Linked DNA regions of Halopiger aswanensis. Each later gene encodes a partner of the first gene's protein in a complex. Links are inferred from orthologs where the notes say so. Each region holds a gene or a part of one and is shown on either strand. Other genes may lie near its edges.

What was found.
Region 2: the proteins of rnhB (region 1) and ATJ93_RS15790 are in contact, whole or in part, in a crystal structure (PDB 3P83), measured with the Archaeoglobus fulgidus proteins. The link is inferred for Halopiger aswanensis from one-to-one orthologs. Residues at the interface, in WP_010878125.1 of Archaeoglobus fulgidus: Ala74, Ile178, Ala179, Ile183, Arg190, Ser195, Asn196, Leu197, Arg198, Gln199, Lys200, Thr201, Leu202, Asp203, Phe205; in WP_010877842.1 of Archaeoglobus fulgidus: Val39, Ala42, Asn43, Val44, Ala45, Met46, Leu125, Asp168, Ser194, Asn218, Tyr219, Pro220, Ile237, Leu238, Ala239, Pro240, Arg241, Ile242, Glu243, Ser244.

What each region holds. Positions count from the first base shown.
Region 1 is NZ_RAPO01000002.1:1,177,107-1,183,668, forward strand. The notes cover bases 1,793-4,558. They hold rnhB (ribonuclease HII), read right to left. Parts: upstream 3,636-4,558; coding sequence 2,949-3,635; downstream 1,793-2,948. Other genes in these bases: ATJ93_RS12715 (preprotein translocase subunit SecD), read left to right, coding at 1,793-2,309; ATJ93_RS24675 (DUF7563 family protein), read right to left, coding at 2,437-2,538; ATJ93_RS12720 (hypothetical protein), read right to left, coding at 2,648-2,881; ATJ93_RS12730 (S9 family peptidase), read left to right, coding at 3,759-4,558. Also shown: protein translocase subunit SecF, read left to right, coding at 1-696; more of ATJ93_RS12715, read left to right, coding at 696-1,792; more of ATJ93_RS12730, read left to right, coding at 4,559-5,897; ATJ93_RS12735 (tRNA pseudouridine(54/55) synthase Pus10), read right to left, coding at 5,905-6,562. UniProt on the Methanocaldococcus jannaschii protein: Endonuclease that specifically degrades the RNA of RNA-DNA hybrids.
Region 2 is NZ_RAPO01000003.1:371,807-378,513, forward strand. What follows is about bases 1,404-4,314. They hold ATJ93_RS15790 (DNA polymerase sliding clamp), read left to right. Parts: upstream 1,404-2,442; coding sequence 2,443-3,186; downstream 3,187-4,314. Other genes in these bases: ATJ93_RS15775 (universal stress protein), read left to right, coding at 1,404-1,715; ATJ93_RS15780 (hypothetical protein), read left to right, coding at 1,816-2,085; ATJ93_RS15785 (hypothetical protein), read left to right, coding at 2,104-2,355; ATJ93_RS15795 (helix-turn-helix domain-containing protein), read left to right, coding at 3,447-4,124; ATJ93_RS15800 (HalOD1 output domain-containing protein), read left to right, coding at 4,228-4,314. In the rest of the region: ATJ93_RS15765 (DUF7127 family protein), read left to right, coding at 193-438; ATJ93_RS15770 (uracil-DNA glycosylase), read right to left, coding at 457-1,134; more of ATJ93_RS15775, read left to right, coding at 1,281-1,403; more of ATJ93_RS15800, read left to right, coding at 4,315-4,542; ATJ93_RS15805 (alpha/beta fold hydrolase), read right to left, coding at 4,555-5,451; DNA primase regulatory subunit PriL, read left to right, coding at 5,679-6,707.

The DNA.
Region 1 (6,562 bases):
ACGGCCTCGGAGGAACAGATCCAGTCCGCGTTCGATCGCGAACCGGACTCGATCCAGGCAGTCCAGGCGCCGGGCGCCGACAATCAGTACACCGTCCAGTTCAGCGGCGTCGACGACAACGCGGTGATTCAGGACCTGGCTACGCAGGCGGAAGATGCGGGGATGGACGTCCTCCAGCAGTCGACCGTCTCCCCGAGCTTCGCCGATCAGGCCCAGCAGACGGCGTTGCTGGGACTGGCCGTTGCCTTCCTCGGCATGAGCGCCCTCGCCTTCCTGCTGTTCCGGACGTTCGTGCCGTCGATCGCGATCGTCATCTCGGCGTTTTCGGATCTGGTGATCCCGCTTGCGTTCATGTCGATCGCGGGCATCTCGCTCTCGCTGGGGACCGTCGCCGGCCTCCTGATGTTGATCGGGTACTCGGTCGACTCCGACATCCTGTTGAACAACCACATCTTGCGCCGGCAGGGTGACTTCTACGAGAGCACGCTTCGCGCGACGAAGACCGGCGTCACGATGACCATCACGTCGATGACCGCGATGCTCGTGATGGCCGTCGCCGCCTCACTGTTCGGCGTCGAGTTGCTGCGGTCGATCGGTATCATCCTCTTCGTCGGCCTCGCGGCTGACCTGATGAACACCTACATGCTGAACCTGAGCTTACTTCGCTGGTACAAGTTCAAGGGGGTGCGATCGTAATGGGACCGATCGCCTTCGTCAAGGAGTACTGGCGGATCCTCCTGCTGGTCGTGTTCCTCACCGCTGCGCTCGTCGCGCTGTTTATCCCCGGCGGGATCATGGCAGACGACGACGCCATCGAGGCGAACCAGACTAGCGCGACGAACATCGAGTACGGAATCGGACTCGACGGCGGGACACGCCTCAGCGCGCCCGTCGTCGGGCTAACCGCGGAGAACCTCGACGCCGGCGCCGTCAGTGACGACGGACAGGTCGATCAGGACCGACTCACGGAACTCGAGACTGCCATCCGGGAGGACTTAGGCGTCGACAGACAGAACATGAGCATCTCCGTCAACGACGACGGCACGGTGTCTGCCGAAGTGTTCACCCGGGACGTCACCAAAGCGGAGTTCGCAGGCGTCCTGCAAGATCAGGGAATCGACGTCACCGAAGACGACATCCGCAACGGCGTCACGGAACAGACGCGCAACCAGTTGGTCCAGACGATTCAGGATAAGATCAACGCGGCGGGTCTCTCCGGCGGGAACGTCTACGTAGAGGACCGCGTCGGCGAGGGCAATTACATCGTGACTGAGGTGCCCAATATGGCCCCCAGCGAACTGCGGGAACTCCTCTCCGAGCGCGGGACCGTCGAACTCTGGGCCTACTATCCGGCCGAGAACGGCACGCACACGAACGAAACGATCCTCCTCGGCGAGAATATCGTCAATGTCGATCCGCCGACGCAGCGCGAACGCGGCTCCGGCTATCAGGTACCGGTCCAGGTTAGCGAGGAGGCCGCACCCGGCTTCCAGTCGCGGCTGAACGAACTCGGGTTCACGGGCGTCGGCCAGGGCCAGTGTAATATTCGCGGTGACGGGCAAGGGGTCAACTTCAACCACGAGGGGTCCCAGTACTGTCTGATCACCGTCGTCGACGGTGAACCCGTCGACGCACACAGTATGGGGCCGCGCCTGGCCGACAACATGCAATCAGGCACCTGGCAGGACGATCCGAGCTTCTTCATGGGCACGCCGACCTACGAAGAGGCTCAGTCGCTGTCGATCAACCTCCGCGCCGGGGCGCTTCCCGCACCGCTCGATTTCAACAACGAGCAGGTCTACTCGCTCCAGCCGTCCCTCGCGGATCAGTTCAAGCTCTACTCGCTGTTCATCGGCCTCCTGTCGGTAGTGGCCGTCAGCGGCGTCGTCTTCCTTCGGTACCGGGACCCGAAGGTCGCCGCGCCGATGATCCTGACCGCGACGGCCGAGGTGGCCATCCTGCTCGGCTTCGTGGCGGCGATACGCATGCCGATCGACCTCTCTCACGTCGCCGGGTTCATCGCCGTCATCGGGACCGGGGTCGACGACCTGGTGATCATCGCCGACGAGGTGATGGACGAGGGCGACGTCAGCTCCCAGCGGGTGTTCGAATCCCGCTTCCGCAAGGCCTTCTGGGTCATCGGCGCCGCAGCGGCGACGACGATCATCGCGCTGTCGCCGCTGGCCGTCCTCAGCCTGGGCGACCTGCGCGGGTTCGCCATCATCACGATCCTCGGCGTGCTGATCGGGGTGCTCATCACCCGGCCCGCTTACGGTGACATCCTTCAGCGGCTGCTGACGGACAAGTAACCGCTGGACGAGGCGCTTTCCGCAGAGCGCTACTCGAGCCGTCGTCTCTACAGTTTTCGCACCGCCGATGGAGAACAGTCCGGGTTCTGCGTTCGATACTCGTCGCTTCTCGCTCAGTAGACGTCAGTCACGATCGACAGCGCGGACACCAATCTACGGTGCCGTCGTCGCCGTGTGCGCGCACGAAGTCGAGCGAAACAGGGGTGTTGCAGTTCGTACAGACCGGCATACCAATTGCGGGAATACAGCGATGGCAAAAAGCGGCCGACCTGCCGTTGCAGGTCGAAGCAGGGTCGCGGCGCTGTCGCCACCGACTACAAGCAGCACTTCCCGGGCTGCTACCAGTCGATCGCGTAGTAGCCGAACGCAGCCAGGCCGGCGATACTTCCGACCGTGGCCAGGCCGGCAGTGATCGTCCCGGCGACGGACCGCGAGAGACCGATCGAGACGAGTAGATCGGTCCCGCCGGCCAGCAGGGCAACGACGGCGAAAGCGGGAATGCCGAGCACGAGAAGCAAGAGCAGTCGGCCGAACAACACGTCCACGAACGCACCCACGATCGATCGAAGCATAGCCCTACGATCCTACCACCGGATTGAAAAGTTTTCGAACAGTAAAATTATCCGAAGCGTCGGATCGTCAGAACTGCTCGAGGCCGGTCTGTTGGGCCGCCGCGAGCACGTCCTCGCAGGTCGACCACGACTCGCGGGCGAAGGGCGGCAACTCGCCGTGCTCGTCGACGTACGACTCGAGGAACTCGCGCGTGGTCGGATCGCTCGGGTAGCCGCTGCCGATGTCGCCGTACTCGTCGGCGATGGCGTCGATGTGGGCGTCGCGTTCGACCTTGGCGACGATGCTGGCCGCGCCGACCACTTTCGAGTCGTCGTCGGCGCCGTGGCGGGCGTCGATCTCGAGGGTCGCGTCAGGATCTCGCTCAATCTCGAGCGCGGACGCGCAGGCGTCGGTGACGCGGCGCGCGAACCGGTCGGCATCGGTGTCGCAGGCGTCACAGAGGCCGGCGATTTTGTCGCCGGAATCGGGGACGGCGGTCGCGATCGCCTCGGCGTGGGCCTGCACGGTCAGCGAGTTCATGTCCGTCTCCGGATCGTCGATCAACTCGGGCGGGATCTCGGCGACGCCGACGCCGATCCGGTCGTTCGCGCGGATCGTCGCCGCGAGTTCCTCCCGGCGCGCCGGCGCGAGTCGCTTCGAATCCGCGATCCCCTCCGGAAGCGCGTCGAGGTCGGGGTCCTCGAGGTGGACGGCCGCGGCGAACATCGACCCGAGAGCGGGCCCCTTGCCGGCTTCGTCGACGCCGAATGGCATACCACGATGTGCGGACGGGCGTCGAAATAACCGTTGTGACTCCGGGTTGCCGCGGCGAGCCGTCACGGACGACAGTCGCACACCACCCTGACGTTCATATGATAACGCGCTGAAATGAGTGGTATGGCTGCAGCCGAACTGCCGCTCGAGGCGTTCTACGATCTCACGCGTATTACGGACCTCGCGGTCTCGCCCGACGGTGATCGGGTCGCGTTCACCGCGACCGAGTACGACCAGCACGAGGACGAGTCCGTCGCCTCGCTGTTCGTCGTCCCGACCGACGGGAGCCGCGAGCCCCACCGGCTGACGACCGTCGCGGGCGCCTCGAGTCCGGCCTGGAGCCCCTCGGGCGAGGAACTGGCGTTCCTCGCTGCACGCGAGACTGACGTCGAGCGACGAGTGGGCTGGCAGCGAGATGAGGAGGAAGACGGCGAGGATGCAGACGCTGACGACGGCTCCGACGAACCGGATAGCGACACCGGCGACGACGGCAACAACGGCGCGGACGACGAACCGAAACCGCAGGTGTGGACCTTCGACCTCGTTCGCGGCGGCGACGCCCGTCAGGAGACCGACCGCGAGGAGGGCGTCTCGGGGTTCGACTGGTCGCCCGACGGCGACCGGTTCGTCGTCGCCGCGCGCGACCCGACCGACGAGGAACAGGAGCAACTCGAGCAGCGCCGCGAGGGCGGGCCGATCGAGACGACGCGGCTCCAGCACAAGGTCGACGGCGTCGGCTGGACGGACGAGGTGACGACCTACCTGTTCGTCGTCGACCGCGACTCCGGCGAAACCGAGCGCCTCGACGACGCCTACGGCGGCGGATCCTTCCAGGACCTGTACGGGATGGACCCGACCTGGGGCCCCGACGACCGCATCGCCTTCACCTCGTGTCGGCTCGAGCACCCCGACGACACGCACGTCCGGGACGTCTACGCGATCGATCCCGACGGCGACGGACTCGAGCGCCGGACCGACGGCGAGTTGCTCTGTACGGGTCTCAGTTGGCGGGACGACGGGGCGCTCGGTTTCGTCGGCAAGGATCCGGACGACTGGGTGCGCCCGGCGGCGGCGTTCGTCCACGACGGCGAACGGGTGCGGTCGCTGACGGCGTCGCTCGATCGGACCGTCGCCCAGCAGGGCGGGGTCAATTGGGTCGCCGACGATCTCTACGCGCTCGTCGGCGACGAGTCGCGGACGCGGCTGGTTCGCGCGACCGACGACGGAGACGACGGCACCGTCGAGCGCACCTTCGAGGCGCAGGGCGACGACCGCGCCATCGCCGCGTTCGAGGTGTCCGCGGACGGCTCGACCGCCGCGCTCGCGTTTTCTGATCCTCGAGAGGGACTGGACGTCTACGCCGTTGCCGTCGACGACCTCGCTGCCGCCGACCGGCCCGATTCGCTGCGACGCCTCTCGCGGGTCAATGCCGCCCTCACCGACGAGTATCCGATGCCGACCGTCCGGCGCGTCGAGTGGGAGTCGGACGGCTGGACGATCGACGGCGTCCTCTACCACGATCCGGACGTCGACCTCGATGCCGACGACCCCGAGCCGCTCGTGGTCGCGATCCACGGCGGCCCGCTGTCGTACGACGAGCCGGTGTTCCGGTTCGCACACGCCGCGCTGACGAGCCGCGGCTACGTCGTCTTCCGGCCGAACTACCGCGGCGGCGCGTCTCGCGGACGGGCGTTCGCCGAGGAATTGTACGGCCAGTGGGGCACGGTCGAAGTCGAGGACATCGTCGCCGGCGTCGACGCGCTCGCCGACCGCGGCTGGGTCGACCCGGATCGCGTCTTCGGCTACGGGTTCTCCTACGGCGGGATCGCGCAGGGCTACCTCGTGACGCAGACGGACCTGTTGACCGCAGCGGTGCCCGAACACGGCATCTACGACCTTCGGTCCGCGTTCGGCACCGACGACTCCCACAACTGGCTGGAAACGGAGTTCGGCCTCCCGTGGGAGAACCCCGACGCCTACGACGACGCGTCGGCGCTCCTCGAGGCGGACGCGATCGACACGCCGCTGCTGGTCGTGGCCGGCGGCGAGGACTGGCGCTGTCCGCCCTCGCAGTCGGAACAGCTCTACGTCGCCGCGCGGAAGCAAGACGTCGACGCGAAACTCGTCGTCTATCCCGACGAACACCACAACATCGGCGATCCGGATCGGGCGATCGACCGCCTCGAGCGGCTGCTGGAGTGGTACGAGCGACACGATCCGGCGCTCGAGGAGTCGGGCGGCTCCGAATCGAAGACCGAATAAGAGGAGGTTAGGCGTCGTCTTCGCGGGGCTCGTCCCGGAAGTACTCCTCGAGTTCGAAGGGTTCGTCCTCACCCTCGACGCCGGTGACGTCCAGCGCGGTCACCTCGGCGTCGGTGCCGACCAGGCCAGCCAGGCTCGGCTCCGTGCGGCCGTCGTCGCTGCTGATGAGTTCCTTGACGTAGAGGCCCCCCTCGCCGTGGAGTCGGACCTCCGCTTCGGTCGGCTCGAGCAGGTCGCCCTCGATGTCGTAGACCGTGCGCTCGCGGGTGAGACTCGCCCGCCGGTGGTCGACGCGCTGGGGCGTGTCCTGCTGGACGGTCGTGCCGGCGAGTTCATCGAGCGCGGCGTCGAAGGTGTCCTCGTCGACCGGTTCGGCGAATTCGACGTCCGCCCGGTAGCGTTTGCTCGCGTCGTGTTCCTTCACGCGCTCGACCATCTCGTAGGTCGCGAGTCGTAGCCCCTCGACCTCGACGCTGCCGTCGGCGGCGTCGTTGATCTCGCGCTCGAGTTCGGCGGGATCCGGATCGCGCACGCGGGGGCGCTTGACCTCGAGGACGAACGGGCGGCCCTCGCCGAGCATGCGGGCGTCGACGTCCTCGCGGCCGGCGCCGTGGAAGGTGCCCTCGTCGCCGTCCATGGCCGCGACGACGTGGGGTCTGACGGTC
Region 2 (6,707 bases), on another replicon or contig:
CCTCGAGGCGGTCGAGCCGGAGTCGGCCGACGGATCGAGGGGGCGATCGTATTCGTCGATCGGTACGGGCTAGACGCGGAAAGACTTGCTGAAACGGCCTCGCGGATCGAACCGGCGGGTACGACGGCTACGAAGCCGGACGCGGCAGCTTCGTGCACACCGCTTACGGGCGGCGACCGCGACCGGTCGACCATGGAAACGCCACCCGAACTGGAAGCCGCGGCGGGACGGAAGGAGGGCGCGAAGATCACCAAGCGCGAGTACGAGGACGAGCAGGTCGTCGCCGTCGATTTCGGACCCAGCAGCGGGAAGCCGACGCTCGACGTGACCGGAACCACGGCGATCGTCGTCGTTGGAGACGACCAGTTCGAGTTCGATATTCCGTCCGACGCGACGGACGTGACGGTTAACGACGGGATTCTGACGATCCGCGGCTGACGCGAGCGAATCGCCTGCTTACGCCTTCTCGAGCGCCGCCTCGAGATCCGACTCGATCGCGTCGACTTTACTCCGATCGTACAGCGCTGCGGCGGGGTGAAACGACGGGATGACGAGCCGCCCGTCCCGCTCTCGCGGCTCGTCACCGTCGTCTCGCGGCTTCGCCGCTCGACTGTCCGCGGAACTCTGTTCCGCGCTACTCGAGGAGTCCGAGGTGCGTGGTACCTCGCGCTCGAACTCCCGTCCGTGCAGATCCGTGATCGTCTCGTCGGTATCTAGAATCTCGGCGGTCGCGAAACTTCCCATCGGGACGAGCACCGTCGGATCGACGCGCTCGATTTCCGCCTCGAGAACCGGCCACCAGGCCTCGATCTCGTCGACGTGGGGGTCGCGGTTCTCCGGCGGCCGGACCTTGACCAGGTTCGTGATGTAGCAGTCGCGGCGATCGTAGCCGATCGACTCGAGGGCGCGATCGAGCTGTTTGCCGGCCTGGCCGACGAACGGCTCGCCCTGCGTGACCTCCTGCCCGCCGGGGGCTTCGCCGACGAGCATGACGTCCGCCGAGAGCGGGCCGACGCCGGGGACGAACTGGTCGGGATCGTAGTGTTCGTCCGGGACGGCCTCGAGGACGTCGGCGAACTCCGTTTCGAACGCCCAGTCGGTCGCCTCGTCGGCGGTAGCGTCGCCGTCGCTCATGCACTGCGCTACAGCAGCCGCGGCAAACACCGTTTCCTTGCGTACGCACCGGGGACGGCGATTCACACCAGTCCCTGTGGCAATTCGGACGACGCGTGCCGCAATCGCGAGCGGACCCTTTTGTCGCCAGCCGTCGAACGGCGGGTATGGCCACGCACGTCCTCGTTCCGGTCGACGATTCGGATCCGTCCGACGCCGCCCTCGAGTTCGCGCTCGAGGACCAGCCCGACGCGACGATCACGGCGCTGCACGTCGTCGATCCGGCCGACCTACCGGGCTCGCCCACGCTCGAGGCGGAAACCGACGAGGAGTACGACGAGTTCCGACTCCAGCAACGGGAATTTTCGGAGGAGATCTTCGACGACGCACGGAAGGTGGCCGCCGAACACGGCGCGTCGATCGAGACGGATCAGGTCGTCGGCTCCGTCGCCGACGCAGTCATCGAGTACGCCGACGAGCACGCCGTCGATCGAATCGTGATCGGCAGCCACGGCCGGACGGGTGCGAGTAGAGTTCTGTTGGGGAGCGTCGCGGAAACCGTCGCGCGGCGCGCGCCGGTGCCGGTGACGATCGTCCGCTGACGCCGAGTTCTGCCCGCGAGACGGAACCTCGCGCTCGAGCCGACCGAGAGCGTGCGCATTCAGGGGCGATCGTTAGGCTCGCGGCGGCCGCAGTACCGGTATGGCCGACACACCATCCGTAAACAAGGTCGAGACCGAGGACGACTACATCCACGTCCGGTTTCGCGATCCGGACGAGTACGACGAGATCCGGACGCCCGACTGGGCGGAGGACCCTGCGGAGTCGGTCTCGGAGGGGAGCGAGGTCCGCACCGGAAAGGTCGAGGGCGAGGACGATTGGGAGGTAACCAGCGTCCTCATCGAGAAGCACGTCGGCGAGGACAAAGCCGAGGAGCAGGCCGAGCAGATCGTCGAGAAGATCGAATCCTAACGCGAACTCGCCGCTCGAGTGCGTGATTCGCGGTCGACGACTCGAGCGACGACGGCTTCCGGGCGACCCGCCGTTTCGAAACCCGGGCCAGCAGTTTTCCCGTCGAACGGCGGACGCCGAACCCTGACCGACATCACCGCGGACGAGACCGGCAAGCGCGTGGTAAACGGCAACGGCGAGGAGATCGGCGTCGTCCTCGAGGTCGACGCAGACGAGAGTACCGCCGACGTCGAACCCGACGAGCCGATCCGGCTGCGCGACGAGTACTGACTCGTTACGGCCCGAATCGTCACCGAACACCACACGCCCGCGCGTAAAGGGTGGCTTTTTATGGCAACCGTCCGTAGCCCGTCCTATATGTTCAAGGCCATCGTGAGCGCGGCAACGCTCACCAGCGCGCTCGATTCGGTGAGCGTGCTGGTCGACGAGTGCAAGATCCACCTCGAGGAAGACGGGCTCGAAATCCGGGCCGTCGATCCCGCCAACGTCGGGATGGTCGACCTCTCGCTCGACGCGGCTGCGTTCGAATCGTACGAAGCCGACGGCGGGCTGATCGGCGTCGACCTCTCGCGGCTCGAGGACATCGCGGGAATGGCTGAATCCGGCCAGCTCATCCAGCTCGAACTCGACGAAGAGACCCGCAAGCTCCACATCCAGATCGACGGGCTCGAGTACACCCTGGCGCTGATCGACCCTGACTCGATCCGCCAGGAACCCGACATTCCGGACCTCGATCTGCCCGCCGAGGTCATCCTCGAGGGCAAGGACGTCAACCGCTCGGTCACCGCAGCCGATATGGTCTCCGACCACATCGCGCTCGGCGTCGACGAGGGCGAGGAGTTCTTCTACGTCGACGCGGAGGGCGACACCGACGACGTCCACCTCGAGCTCACCCGTGAGGACCTGATCGACCTGCAGGCCGGCCCGGCCCACTCGCTGTTCTCGCTGGACTACCTGAAGGACATGAACAAGGCGATCCCCTCGGACGCCGAGGTAACGCTGCATCTGGGCGAGGAGTTCCCCGTCAAGATGTTCTTCGGCTTCGCGGAAGGGCAGGGTCAGGTCACCTACATGCTCGCGCCGCGCATCCAGAGCGACTGAATCGACGCGGTCACGGTTTCGTTCCTGTTCGCCTTCTCGTTCGCGTTCGTTCTCGAGTACTACCCGACTGCTCGGCTGCTCGGCTATTCGTTCGTTCGCCGTCCCGGACCGACTCGAGCCTGTGTTATTCGGATCGTCGGGAAATAGCGTCACAGTCGCCGCTGCGGTCCGCAGGTTCGGTTGCACGCTAACTAGCGCCCAGCGTCCAGTTCGTGAGGCGCCCTTCGGTTTTATCAATGGCATCGTCGTTGCGGTGGGTAATGGCAACGCTCGTCGAGTTCACCGTCGACGGCGACGAGTTCCCGTTGGGCGCGCTGTTCGCGTCGCTGCCGGACGTTACGATCGAACTCGAGCGGATCGTTCCGACGACGGAGTCGCTGTTTCCCTACGTCTGGATCCGCGGCGCGAGCCCGGCCGAGGTCGAGGCGGCGATCAGCGCCTCGGCGGCGGAGACGCTCACGGTGGTCGACGACCTCGGCTCGCGGGGTGTGCTCTACCGTGCGGTCTGGCGACCCGATGTCGACGGGATCGTCGACGCGATCGTCTCGTCGAACGTCACGCTGCTGTCGGCGACCGGAACGGCGAATCAGTGGACGTTCCGGCTGCGAGCCGACGACCACGAGACAGTCAGCGCGTTTCGGGAACGCTGTCGGCGCAAGGGGATTCACATCGACGTGACCCGGCTCCAGCCGCTGGCGCTGGTCGACGCCCGCGACGAGGATGGACTCACTGCAGCCCAGCTCGAGGCGCTCGAACTCGCGTACGAGCGAGGCTACTTCGACGAGCCGCGGCGGGCGACGCTCGAGGATCTCGCGGCCGAGGTCGGCATCACGCGCCAGTCGCTCGCCGGCCGACTCCGCCGCGGCCACCGGAACCTGTTGGCCGGACTGTTCGGCTTCGACCGCCCCGACGAGCGGCTCTCGGCGGGACGACACTGACGGCTCTCGAGCGGCCGCCGATCCGCGGCCGATCGCCGATACTACTTAAAAATACTACATAGTAAGGAGCACACCTACCGGGCCGGTTGGAATAGGAGGGGGTATGCCCTCCGTTGACGATTCCGACGACGCGCTACGGTGCGTTGCGACGTTCGATCCCGACGCCGGCGAACGCGCGAGCGAGACGATCGTGACCGCGGTTGCGGCCCTCGTCGACGACGATCCCGGCGCTCTCTCCCCGCTGTACGACGCCGTCGATCCGGAGGCGCTCGACTCGCTCGTCGCACACGCCCGGCGAGCCGACGACGCCGGGACGCACGAACTCCGATTCACCTACGAGGGGTTCGACATCGGCGTCCGAACGGACGGCCGGATCCAGATCGAAGACGCGAACGCGCCGGCACCCTCGAGCGCCTGAATCGCGACTCGTCTACCTGCGGGTCGACCCTACCCGGCCTTCCCGTCCCTGTTCCTCCAGAAACGCCAGCAGCGACTCGTTTACGCGGTCGTCCCGTTCGATGAAGAAACAGTGCGAGCCGCCCTCGACGTACTCGAGTTCGGCGTCGGGAATCCGCTCGGCGAGGAGCCGCGCGTTCGCGGGCGGCACGACGCGGTCGTCGTTCCCGTGCAGGATCAGCGTCGGGACGCGGATGGACCCCAGTCGATCGGCGACATCGAAACTCGAGACGGCGGCAGCCTGCGCGATCTGGGCCGGACCGCCGGCGTCCTGCTCCCGTCGCCACTCGACGATCCGGTCCATGAGGTGCGGGTTTCGGTTGGTGAACCGCTCGGAGAAGGCCGGTCGCATCGAGTCGCGAAGCCGTTTGCGGTCGCCGTCGCCGCTCGACGCGAGCAACTGCTGGCGGATCTCCTCCGGAATCGGCGCGGCGTCCGGTCCGCCGTGACTCGTAGACAGCAGCGTCAGCGACGACGCTCGCGAGTACTCGACGGCGTACTGCTGGGCGACCATCCCGCCCAAACTCGCGCCGACGATGTGGGCGCTGCGCACCCCCGCGTCCTCGAGCACGGCCTCGAGATCGGCAGCCAACCCCTCGACCGAGTAGCCGAATCGAGACAGCAGCGGCGTCCGGAGTCGACCGGGCAGCCGCGGCACCAGTGGTGGCAGGCCGGCGTCCGAACGGCCGGTGCCGCGGGTATCCGGCGCGATCACCTGATGCGTGTCGCGGAGCGCCTCGCGCTGCCAGCGCCACATCCAGCGGCCGAAGCCCAGTCCCTGCAGCAGGACGACCGGGTCGGCAGCCCCGTCGCCCCCACCTTTTTCGTGCTCGTAGTAGATCGACACATCGTCGCGCGTCGCCCGTGGCATACCCGACTCGACGTGTCGGATCCCCTTGAAATCGACCCTCGACGGCGGGGGTTCTCGAGGGTGCCCCGGCCGGACCGCACAGGGTAAGCAGCGCCTACCGGCCACCGTGTCCGATCGATCCCAGCCGTCGCGCTCGCGGCGACCGCAGCCAACGCAGCCACCCCGGCCGACCACTGCGAGGAAAACAATCAGCGGGCTTATCCCGCCCCAGTAAAATCACATTACCGATGCAGCGACTGCACGCCCGGTACCCGTTCCTCGAAGCCGCCCGCGAGACCGTGGCGACCGAAACGGTCGATTTGGCCACCGTCGTCGAACAGGACGGTGCCGTCGTCGATCGCGCCCGCCAACGCGTGATTACCGCCATCGAGGACGGAACGGTCGGCGAACCACACCGCGACGCCCGCGTCGAACTGCTCTCCTACCCCGTCGCGCGCGTCCTCGTCTCGATGGTCGACGAGCGCGTTCTCGTGCGCAAGTACGCCCGCGCCGAAGCCGCGACCGCCTACGACCGCTTTACGGCCGATCTCGAGGACACGACCGAACTCAAGAGCGTCGACTCGACCGGACTGGATCTCGAGGACCTGCTCGCGGAGTTCGACTTACAGAGCGCGGTCCGGGAGACCGCCGAGGGAAGGAACGAGTACCGGATCGACGTCGGCACGTACGTGCCGCTGGCCGAAGACCTCTGGGAGGACGGCTGGCGGCTCGTAAACCAGCCGCTCGACCGGGGCGCGGTCCCGGTCGACGAAAGCGATCTCCTGACGCTGTTGCGCGAGGCGATCCGCACCCGGATCGACGACGGTCTCCCCTTCGAGGTTCCCGATGCGATCGCCACGACGTTGGAAGAGGAGGCCGCAGCGATTCGAGACGTGCTCGCGGACCTCGATCTGACCCGCGAGATCGACACCGTCGTTCCCGACCTGTTCCCGCCCTGCATGAAGGCGCTGCTCGATCAGATCCAGAAGGGCGAACACCTGCCCCATCACTCCCGCTTCGCGATCACCGCCTTCCTGACGAGCATCGGGATGACCACCGACGAGATCGTCGAACTCTACCGCGTCAACTCGTCGTTCGGCGAGGAGATGACCCGCTACCAGACCGACCACATCCGGGGCGACACCTCGCCGACGGAGTACTCGCCGCCCTCCTGTGCGACGATGCAGTCCTACGGCGACTGCGTCAACAAGGACGACCTCTGCGAGCAGATCCCCCATCCGATGGCCTACTACGAGGAACGCATCGACGACGCGGAC